3 regions of the Chryseobacterium sp. UF-81 genome follow, and region 3 is predicted to be linked to each of the others. Evidence: riboswitches for the same ligand, from Rfam matches in the RefSeq annotation. Region 3 holds a riboswitch; each other region holds the start of a gene.
What was found. Region 3 has a riboswitch for S-adenosylmethionine ahead of AC4IFE_RS06495 (TonB-dependent receptor plug domain-containing protein). Riboswitches for the same ligand answer to the same signal wherever they lie in the genome.

Region 1 (3,285 bases), on a different contig from region 3:
GGTGTTGTCCGTCTTTCAGTTCCATATTACGGTCAAAAGCACCAATATTGTCCAGACCAAGGAAACCTCCTCCAAAAATATTGTTACCGCTTTTATCCTTTCGGTTGACCCACCATGTAAAGTTCAGGAGCAGTTTCTGGAAAACTTTTTCGAGAAATAAAAGATCAGGTTTACCGTTTTGCTTTTCATCAATTTTGAAAACCCGGAAACAGGACCATGCGTGTACCGGTGGATTTACGTCGCTCAGGTTCCATTCATAGGCAGGAAGCTGGCCATTCGGATGCATATACCATTCCTTTGTCAAAAGCAGAAGCTGCCCTTTTGCAAATTCACCGTCAATAATAGAAAAAGGAACGCAGTGAAATGCCAGGTCCCACGTTGCATACCATGGATATTCCCATTTATCAGGCATGGAAATGATATCCTTATTGTGAAGATGATTCCATTCTGTATTTCTTACATACTCATTAAAATTTCTGGGAGCCTTATGATTAGGGTCACCTTTCAGCCATTTCCCTACATTATAATGATAGAACTGTTTATTCCAGAGAAGTCCTGCAAAAGCCTGACGCTGGACATTCCTTTCGTCTTCATTAGTTGTTTCACTCTGGATGTCATTGTAAAACTCATCTGCTTCGGCAATTCTTGTACTGAAAATTTCGTCAAACTTATCAAAGGGTTCATCCGTTTCATCAGGGCACAACCTGAAATCAAAAGTTTTGGATTGTCCGGCCCCAATCATTTCATCGATAATGAAGGAGGCTTTGGTGCCTCTCTTTTCCGGATTTACCGTATTGCTTCCATAGATGATATGATCATTTATTCCGTCTTTAAAATAGGTGTTTCCAGGATAAGGTGCTCCGTATAATTTCGGAGTATTTGTTTCATTTTCGCAGAAAGCACTTTTAGCAGCCAGATTTCTTGAATAAAGCTTTTTAATCGAAATGCTGTCATGATTAATATCAATGCATCCGTCATATGACGCATTCATCTGGGCTTTATAAGTATTATAGCCCCATTTCCAGTTATTTCGGAACCATGCAGTAGGAGCTATAACGATGGGAGCATCCTGCAGGCTCCGGTTATGGATGGTTACCCTTGCAAGAATATCATTGTGGTCTGCTTTACAGTATTCAATGAAAATATCAAAATATTCATCATTATTAAAAATTCCGGTATCAAATAGTTCATATTCAGGTTCCTTTTTGCTTCGTCTTCCGTTTTCGGCAACAAGATCATCATAAGGAAACGGATTGATAGGATATTTATACACCATTTTCATATAGCTGTGGGTAGGTGTATTATCTAAGTAGTAAAAAATTTCTTTGATATCCTCTCCGTGGTTACCCTGAGGATTGCTTAAGCCAAAAAAACGTTCTTTTACGATTTTATCTTTTTTATTCCAGAAGGAAAAGGCAAAACAGAAAATCTGCTTTACATCAGAAATCCCGGCGATCCCTTCTTCCCCCCATCGGTAGGCATAACTTTCTGCATTATTATGGTTGGCGTAATGCCAGGCATTTCCGTTCGGGCTGTAGTCTTCACGTACATTTCCCCATTGCCGGTTACTGACGTATGGACCCCAGTTTTTCCATTTAGAATCTTGTAATCTTTCTTTCTCAACAGTCATATTTCATCACTTTTTCAATACGAAGTTAGTTTTTTTGAAAAATAATTCCAATTCCTCTCACCTGAAGAATTATTAACATAGCCCTGAAACGCTTATTATTACAGTGTTTTTAAATATTAAATATTTTTTCTTTTTAATTTTAAAAGAAAAGACTTATCTTTGCAGAGCGTTCATTCAAATATTGAAAATGTTATCAAGAAAGGTTGAGGGATTAGACCCTATGAAACCTTAGCAACCCTTTGTGCAAGCAGAGAAGGTGCTACGTTCTACCAATTTATTTTGGACAGATAACTTACTGAAGTTCTTTTCAGCCATTTCCTGTGGCATTTTCAATTGTATTAAAATAATAGAATTGAAAACAGAACTAAACTATATTAATCTTTCGTATCGTACCCATTCCCAAAAGGAATACAATATCCCGTTGACTTATCAGGTCTTCGGGAAAGACCTGTTTACAGCACCTGTTATATTGGTAAATCATGCCTTAACCGGAAATTCAAATGTTTCCGGAGAAAAAGGATGGTGGAAAAAGCTGATCGGTGAAAATGAGGTTATTGATACGACTCAATATACAGTTCTGTGTTTCAATATTCCCGGAAACGGATATGATCATTTTTTAATTGACGAATACGAAGACTTCACGCCATCAGATATTGCTGAAATATTTCTGAAAGGCCTCGAAGCTTTACACATCAAAAAATTATACGCCATTATCGGAGGTTCTCTCGGAGGAGGGATTGCGTGGGAAATGCTTGCCAAACAACCACAGTTGGCAGAGATTTTTATTCCCATTGCCTGTGATTTTAAAACCCACGACTGGCTTCACGCGCAGTGCCTGGTTCAGAAATTTCTGCTGAATGGAAATGATGAACCCCTGCAGAAAGCAAGAATCCATGCGATGCTGTGTTACAGAACCCCTCAATCCTTAAATGACAGATTTCAAAACAGATACGACTATAAAAAACAGCGGTTAAAGTCAGAAGACTGGCTGGTTTATCACGGAAATTCATTGAACGAAAGATTTAGTTTAAAATCATATAAGCTCATGAACCATCTGCTGATGAATATTAATGCCGAAGAAGAAAAGTTGGAAAAAATCGGTGCCCGAATGCACCTTATCGCAGTGGACACAGATTTATTTTTCCCTGCTTCGGAAATCCGAATGTGCTTTGAACAGCTGAAAGAGAAAAACAAAGAGGTTTTCTATCATGAAATACAGTCAATTCACGGGCATGATGCCTTCCTAATGGAATACGAACAATTAAATACTATCATAAAAAATATTTTGTAGAATGAGAAATGCCAACGAAATAAAGTTTTTAAGAAACAGATCAATCATCAAGTTTGAAGGAGAAGATTTCCTGGGTGAAATCGGGATCGACGGAAGAATTTTTAAGGCGCTTACTTTGGCGCGCATCAGTGTAGGAGTGATCTCCCAACAGGCCATTGAAAACGGAATATCCATTCTGGTCAATGAAGCCGATGCAGAAAAAGCAGTTACCTGCCTGATCGACGAATTTGAAGCAGAAAGAAAATCAGGAAAGGTTTCACAGATTTACAGCATCAATAATGTTTCCGTACTTGGATTTGTAGCGGAAGATTTTAATAAAGTTCTAGCAGAATTAGCCAGAAATAATGTCTTTCCACTTCTTCTC
Region 2 (3,285 bases), on a different contig from region 3:
AACTCAAGACCTACATTTAAATTAAGATTGGTTTCCCATTTCACATCATTGGTCTGTACTTTTTCAAGAACAGTTCCCGGCTCACCAAGATTATTATAAAATTTATACAATTCCTGATAAGCATAATAAAGTGAAGATCCGTTCGGTCTTCTTAATTTATCATTCCCCTGGCCACCATAACTTGCCCGCAGTGTTAATTGGTTAAAGACATTCAGGTTCTTGATAAAATCTTCATTTGAAACTTTCCATGAAGCTCCTACTGACCAGAATTTTCCCCATCGGTTATCTGCAAAGAATCTTGAAGAACCGTCTGCCCTTCCCGATACTGATAAAAAGTAGGTATTGTTAAAATCATATTCCGCCCTTCCAAGAAAACTCAACAACGAAAATTTATCACTGTTTCCACTGAAACTTCCCAATAAGGCGGCTGCATCAGGCTCATAATAGTAAGGAAGGGAAAACTGGCTTCTGGAACCGGAGATCGTCTGGTAATCATATTTATAAAATTCCTGTCCTCCTAAAACATTAAGATGATGCTTACCGAATTTTTTGTCAAAAGTCAGAATATTACTGGTTGTATAGGAAAGTGTTCTGCTGTTTGATCTCGTTACAGAACCACCGATCTCACTGCCTTCTCCGATAAGAGGATTAGAATAGTAATGACCGTTATAATTTACCAGATCAACTGAAAAGCTGGTTTTAAATTTCAGTTCCGGAAGGAAAGTAAAATCTAAAAATCCTTTTCCTGAGAAATTGTCTTCTTTATTTTCGTTCTTGTCCAGAGGAAGTGTTGCCGCAGCATTTTGATTCTGCAATGCACTTGTAGGCCTGTATTTCCCGAAATCATAAATTCTGTTCCCTCCGGCATCCAGCACATAGCTTCCATCGGCATTTCTTTCGTAATATGGATAGAAAGACGGAATTACCCTGGCTGCATTAATAATATTGTCTGTTCTAGAATCTGAAGATGGCGGTGCATTCTGGATACTGTTGGTATAACTTAAATTCACACCTGCATTCAGCCATTTTTTAACTTCGGAATTGATCTTTAGTCTGGTTGCAAATTTTTGAAATCCAGACTCTATGGCAATTCCTTTATCATCAAGATACCCTACTGAAAAGAAATAATTGCTTTTTTCGCTGCCTCCGCTGATATCAAAATCTACCTGGCTTCTGGAAGCTGTCCTTTGGAGAATATCCCTCCAATCGTCATTCCATAAGGCTTTTGCTCCAGGAAGAAGCTTTCCGTCCGCTCCAACAGGATTTGGAAATCCGGTTCCGTAAGGATTTATTCCCAAAGCATTCACAAGATTGTTGCTTGCCATCTGTCCGGCCTGTTCAGAAGATATCTGTCCGGATTTGTATCCGTTTCTAAGTGCTTCCCAATACAGCTGGAAATATTCATCTGTACTTACCTGCTTATAGTCTTTTACAGCTCTGCTGGAAAATCCCTGGCTGATATTGAAGTTTACTCTCGATTCTCCTTTTTTACCGGATTTCGTTGTAATGATGATAATCCCGTTAGCTCCTCTTGAACCGTATAATGAACTGGCTGTAGCATCTTTCAGAACACTGATGGATTCTATATCATTCGGGCTGATGGAATTAATATTTCCGTCAAAAGGAATTCCGTCCACCACATAAAGAGGATCACTGGAAGCACTGATAGAACCTACTCCCCTGATCCTTACGGAAGCTGTTGAGCCCGGCTGCCCGGAAGCGCTTACTGCCTGAACGCCGGGAACCTGGCCTTCCAGAGCTTTTGTAATATTGGTAACCGGCCTGTTATTGATCTTGTCACTGGAAATAGTGGCTACAGAACCGGTATAACTTGTCCTTTTTGCTTTACCATAGGCAATCACTACCACTTCATCGATTTCCTTTTCGTTAATCGTATCTTTTTTCGGTTTTGCTTCCTGTGCATTAGCACTGATAATTCCTAAAAAAAATACGGCAACCGGAGGAATCCAAATTTTAGATTTAATTAAATTTCTACTAATCATAATCAATTTTGTTTACTACATATTAAAAATTAACCCTTTGCAGAAAATACAGCAAAGGGCATCGATAAATACGATTAACCAAATGCTTATTTTCCCTTTAAAGGCTGAATGTAACACCTTGCACAGAGGCAGGTTGTTAAGACTTCACAGGGTCAGTTCCCTCCATCTTTCTTTATAAGCCGATCGAAATATGTTGCAAATCTAAAAACATTTAGTCTACAAAACAAGTAGACTAAATGTTTCATCAATTATATTTTTAAAAATTAAACATATCATTTAAAATAAATATCAAATAAATAAGGAGTTACAAGGATTAATAAATTATTAAACATGAGAAATATCATTAAAAATAATTCAATTGAGGTATTTAAACAGATCATTTAATTACTTAAAGCGAATATTTTCTTCCATTTGGCGACAGAATTCCGGCTCAATTTAAAATGGTTAGCCAATTGAGTATTATTAAGGCCGTTTTTCTCCTGATATTCCAGAATATCCAAAATTGCAGATTCATCGTAAGACCTATGCTTTTGATTAAATTGAAATGTCCTTTGATCCTTAAGCCCGAAAACCATCTGATTCAATCTAATAATATCTAGAGTCGATAAGGTCTTTTTCTGCAATACAGGATTACAAATATTAAGTTTTTCCGGATGTTTTTTAATGATAATATCAGTATAGATTTTTCTATAGTTCGGTTGTAATTTTCTCATGCATTTTTTTGATTTTTACTTTATTTTTCATTCTCTAGCTTTTCTTTCAGCCATATTTACTTATCCATTTATACAGTGTGGTCTTGGGAATTTTATATTCATCTATAACCTGAAATTTTGTTTTCTCTCCTGTACTTATTAATTCTAACATAAAATCTATAATTTCTTTCGTATATACATTTTTACGAAATTGCGGCAAAGATGTTACTGTGATTTTAGAAGAACCCTTTCCCGGAGGTGAAAAAAGTATTAAATGCTGAGTATACAGTCTGAAAAAATCATACTCCAACAGTTTACTCCATTTAAGAATAATTTCAGTCCCAAGACTCTTTTCATTATACATTTTATTGATTTCATCTTCTGTGATTTTGAAGAAATTGCAGATCCGGGCAATAGGGATTTTCTGCTCATCTGCTCTTTCTCTGATACACTCGCCAATATGAATATTTTTTAAATCTAATTCCATTACTCTTTCTGATTATTAAATCTTTTATTTTGTATTCTGTCATAGGCATTTTCATATTCAGGATTTTCAGTTCCCATAATTTTATCCCAAAACCTAAAATACA
Region 3 (3,285 bases):
TTAGATATTGCATTTAATCATGCAACAGGGCGCTCACCTTTGGCAAGACTGTGGAATATTGACCCGGATGGAGACGGTTTTGGAGATATTGCTGCCAATAATCCTTATTTCAACCAGGTTCCGAAGCATTCTTATAATGTGTTTAATGATTTTAATCACTCAAGTCCTTCAACGCAGTATTATGTTGAAAGGAGCCTTCAGCAATGGCTGACTGAGTACCATATTGATGGATTCCGTTGGGATCTTACGAAAGGATTTACCCAGAATTGCTCTGAAAATGATGAAGCCTGTACCAATGCTTACCAGCAGGACAGAGTAGATATTATGAAAAATTATGCCGACAAACAGTGGGCAATTGATCCGAATTCCTATATGATATTCGAACATTTGGGAACTGATGCTGAAGAGCAGCAGTGGGCGAACTATAGAGTTGCTGAAGGAAAAGGCGTAATGCTTTGGAATAAGCAGACTGAGCCTTATAACCAAAACACAATGGGTTACAAGGAAAACAGTAATTATGACAGAATGAATCACAGCCTTCACGGCTTTACGAATATGCATGCTGTAGGGTTTGGAGAAAGCCATGATGAAGAAAGATTAATGTTTAAAAATCTTGCTTATGGTGCGGTTAACGGAGGTTACAACGTTACCAATCTGAATACTGCTCTTGAAAGAATGAAAGCTTTCGGAGCTACATTCTTTACGATTCCCGGTCCGAAAATGATCTGGCAGTTTGGAGAGCTTGGCTATGAATTCAGTATCAACCGATGTGCAGACGGTACAATCAGCAGCGGATGCAGAACCGATGAAAAGCCTGTAGCCTTTACTTTAGGATATGATACCAATGCGAACAGAAAAGCAGTGTATGATACCTGGGCTAAAATTATCAATATCAGAAATACTTATCCGGTTTTCAAATCAAAAACATATACTGTAGAATCTAACAACCTTACCAACGATCCTGAAGGTTTGATCACAAGAATTTATGTATACGACAATACAATAGCCGGAATGAAGAATGTGGTGGTTTTGGCGAATTATACCACTGCTGCTCAGAATGTTGTTCCTTACTTCCCTTATACAGGACAGTGGCAGAACCTTATGGATAATTCTGTTTCAAACATCACTTCTACAACAGCTCCTATTACCTTACAGCCGGGAGAGTTCAGAATTTTTGGAAATTATGCAGGAGCATTGTCAACATCTGATGTGAATGCAGCCAATAAACTTTCACTTCAGATTGCAGATAATCCCGTGAAAAACGGCCTGGCAAAATTAATATATCACAAAGCTAAAAATGGAGAGATTATTATTTTTGATATGAACGGTAAAAAATTGGATTCCATTAAATTAAATACCGAAAACGGGACTTATGAACTGAAAACGAATTATCCGCCGGGAGCCTATTTGGTTCACCTGCAGTCTGAAACAGGCACTGCCATTCAGAAGATGATTATTAAATAAGAAAAGAGGGACAATGTTTATTGTCCCTCTTTTTTATTGACAGCACAGAATATATAAATCTACTTTTTTGCCAATTAAAAATATTAGTCTACTTTTGCAGTAGATTTATCAAGAAAGGTGGAGGGATTTGGCCCTATGAAACCTTAGCAACCTGCACGACTCTAAAAAGTGTAAAGGTGCTAATTCCAACCCGGTTTGGGGAAGATGAGAAAAGTCAATATTCTGACAACAATTCCACTCTTGAAATCTTTTATGGCTGCGGATGAGGTCCGTGGAACTATTGTATCATTAATTTACGAGGACAAAGATGAAAAAATTAAGCCTGTCTGTCATCCTCCTGGGAGCTGTTTTGGTGAACGCACAGGAACAGGAAAAAGGAAATCAGATCGAAGATGTAATTATAGTAGGAAACAGGAACGCCAAAAGAACAAAACTGGAAACACCGGTTCCTGTAGATGTTATCAATATAGAAAAGCTGCAGAAATCTGCGCCACAGACAACAGTTCAGGACTTGCTGAATTATGTCATCCCTTCATTCAATTCTGTAAGACAGTCAGCATCTGACGGGACAGAACATATTGATCCTGTAACCTTACGAGGAATGGGGCCGGATCAGGTATTGGTGCTCATCAATGGGAAAAGAAGGCACACCACTTCATTGGTCAACTATCAGAATACCGTTGGAAATGGATCTGTCGGGACAGACCTCAGCACTATTCCGGTAATTGCTATTGACAGGATAGAGGTTCTGAGAGACGGTGCCGCTGCACAATATGGTTCCGATGCCATTGCAGGAGTTGTAAATGTTATCCTTAAAAAAGATATTGGAGCAACAGCAACAGCGTCTTACGGGATCAGCGGAAGAAATGACGGCGAAACCTATCAGGCCGGAATCAATTACGGATCTTCACTTGGGAAAAAAGACAGTTATGTGAATCTTTCGCTGCAATTGAGTCACAGAGGGAAGACCACAAGAACCCAAAACCATGACCTGGATATCTTCGGGGAAAATTTTGCCTATGAATTCGCAGATGACCCGGAAGGAGCAAGGGCACTGGATGATCAAAAACTAAGAGAAAGAGGTCTCACCCGGGATGACTTTAATTTTCAGATCGGAGATGCCCAGATCAGGCAGGCCCAGTTGTTTTTTAATTCTGAATATCCTTTAAGTGAAAGCTTTAAGCTGTATTCTTTTGGCGGTTTCAGTATTAAAGAAGGAAAAGGCTTCGGCTTCAGAAGACTACCGGGAGAAACATCCAATGTGGTTTCTTCTATCTATCCCAACGGATTTCAGGCCTCTTTGAACTCGCAGGTTTATGATTTTTCTTATGCAGTAGGAGCAAAATATAATATCAATAGCTGGTTGTTTGATATAAGCAATACATTGGGAAGTAATACGTTCAATTATAATGTAGACCATACCAATAACGCATCTTTAGGGGCGAAATCTCCGACGAGCTTTTATGCAGGAGCACACAGTTTTCTTCAGAACACGGTAAACCTTGATGTTTCTAAAAATCTGAATCAGTTTAATATAGCATTTGGGGGAGAATTCCGTTTTGAACAGTATGAGATCAAACCGGGAGATGAAGCTTCTTACACCCGATATGATATCAATGGAAATCCGGCAACTCCGGGATCTACAGTGGAAGGAAACGGCGGCTCACAATCATTTATCGGTTTTTCTCCGGACAATGCTTTAAAGAAGTCCAGACATTCAACAGCAGTATACGCGGATGTCTCTTATGATATCGCTAAAAAATTAAATATAGATCTGGCAGGAAGATTCGAAAATTATTCAGATTTTGGAAATACGCTGAA

Region 1: another riboswitch for S-adenosylmethionine. It lies ahead of AC4IFE_RS04780 (alpha/beta fold hydrolase); the one in region 3 lies ahead of AC4IFE_RS06495 (TonB-dependent receptor plug domain-containing protein).
Region 2: another riboswitch for S-adenosylmethionine. It lies ahead of AC4IFE_RS04075 (SusC/RagA family TonB-linked outer membrane protein); the one in region 3 lies ahead of AC4IFE_RS06495 (TonB-dependent receptor plug domain-containing protein).

The regions. Positions count from the first base shown of each region.
Region 1 is NZ_JBSIBX010000002.1:370,557-373,841, forward strand. Features, by position in the region: gene AC4IFE_RS04775 (MGH1-like glycoside hydrolase domain-containing protein) at 1-1,630, opposite strand, end outside; SAM riboswitch class I at 1,818-1,924, shown strand; gene AC4IFE_RS04780 (alpha/beta fold hydrolase) at 1,983-2,921, shown strand; gene AC4IFE_RS04785 (ACT domain-containing protein) at 2,923-3,285, shown strand, end outside.
Region 2 is NZ_JBSIBX010000002.1:226,984-230,268, reverse strand. Features, by position in the region: gene AC4IFE_RS04075 (SusC/RagA family TonB-linked outer membrane protein) at 1-2,003, opposite strand, end outside; SAM riboswitch class I at 2,087-2,184, opposite strand; gene AC4IFE_RS04070 (helix-turn-helix domain-containing protein) at 2,384-2,716, opposite strand; gene AC4IFE_RS04065 (transposase) at 2,763-3,182, opposite strand; gene AC4IFE_RS04060 (sterol desaturase family protein) at 3,182-3,285, opposite strand, start outside.
Region 3 is NZ_JBSIBX010000003.1:226,833-230,117, forward strand. Features, by position in the region: gene AC4IFE_RS06490 (alpha-amylase family glycosyl hydrolase) at 1-1,464, shown strand, start outside; SAM riboswitch class I at 1,567-1,675, shown strand; gene AC4IFE_RS06495 (TonB-dependent receptor plug domain-containing protein) at 1,772-3,285, shown strand, end outside.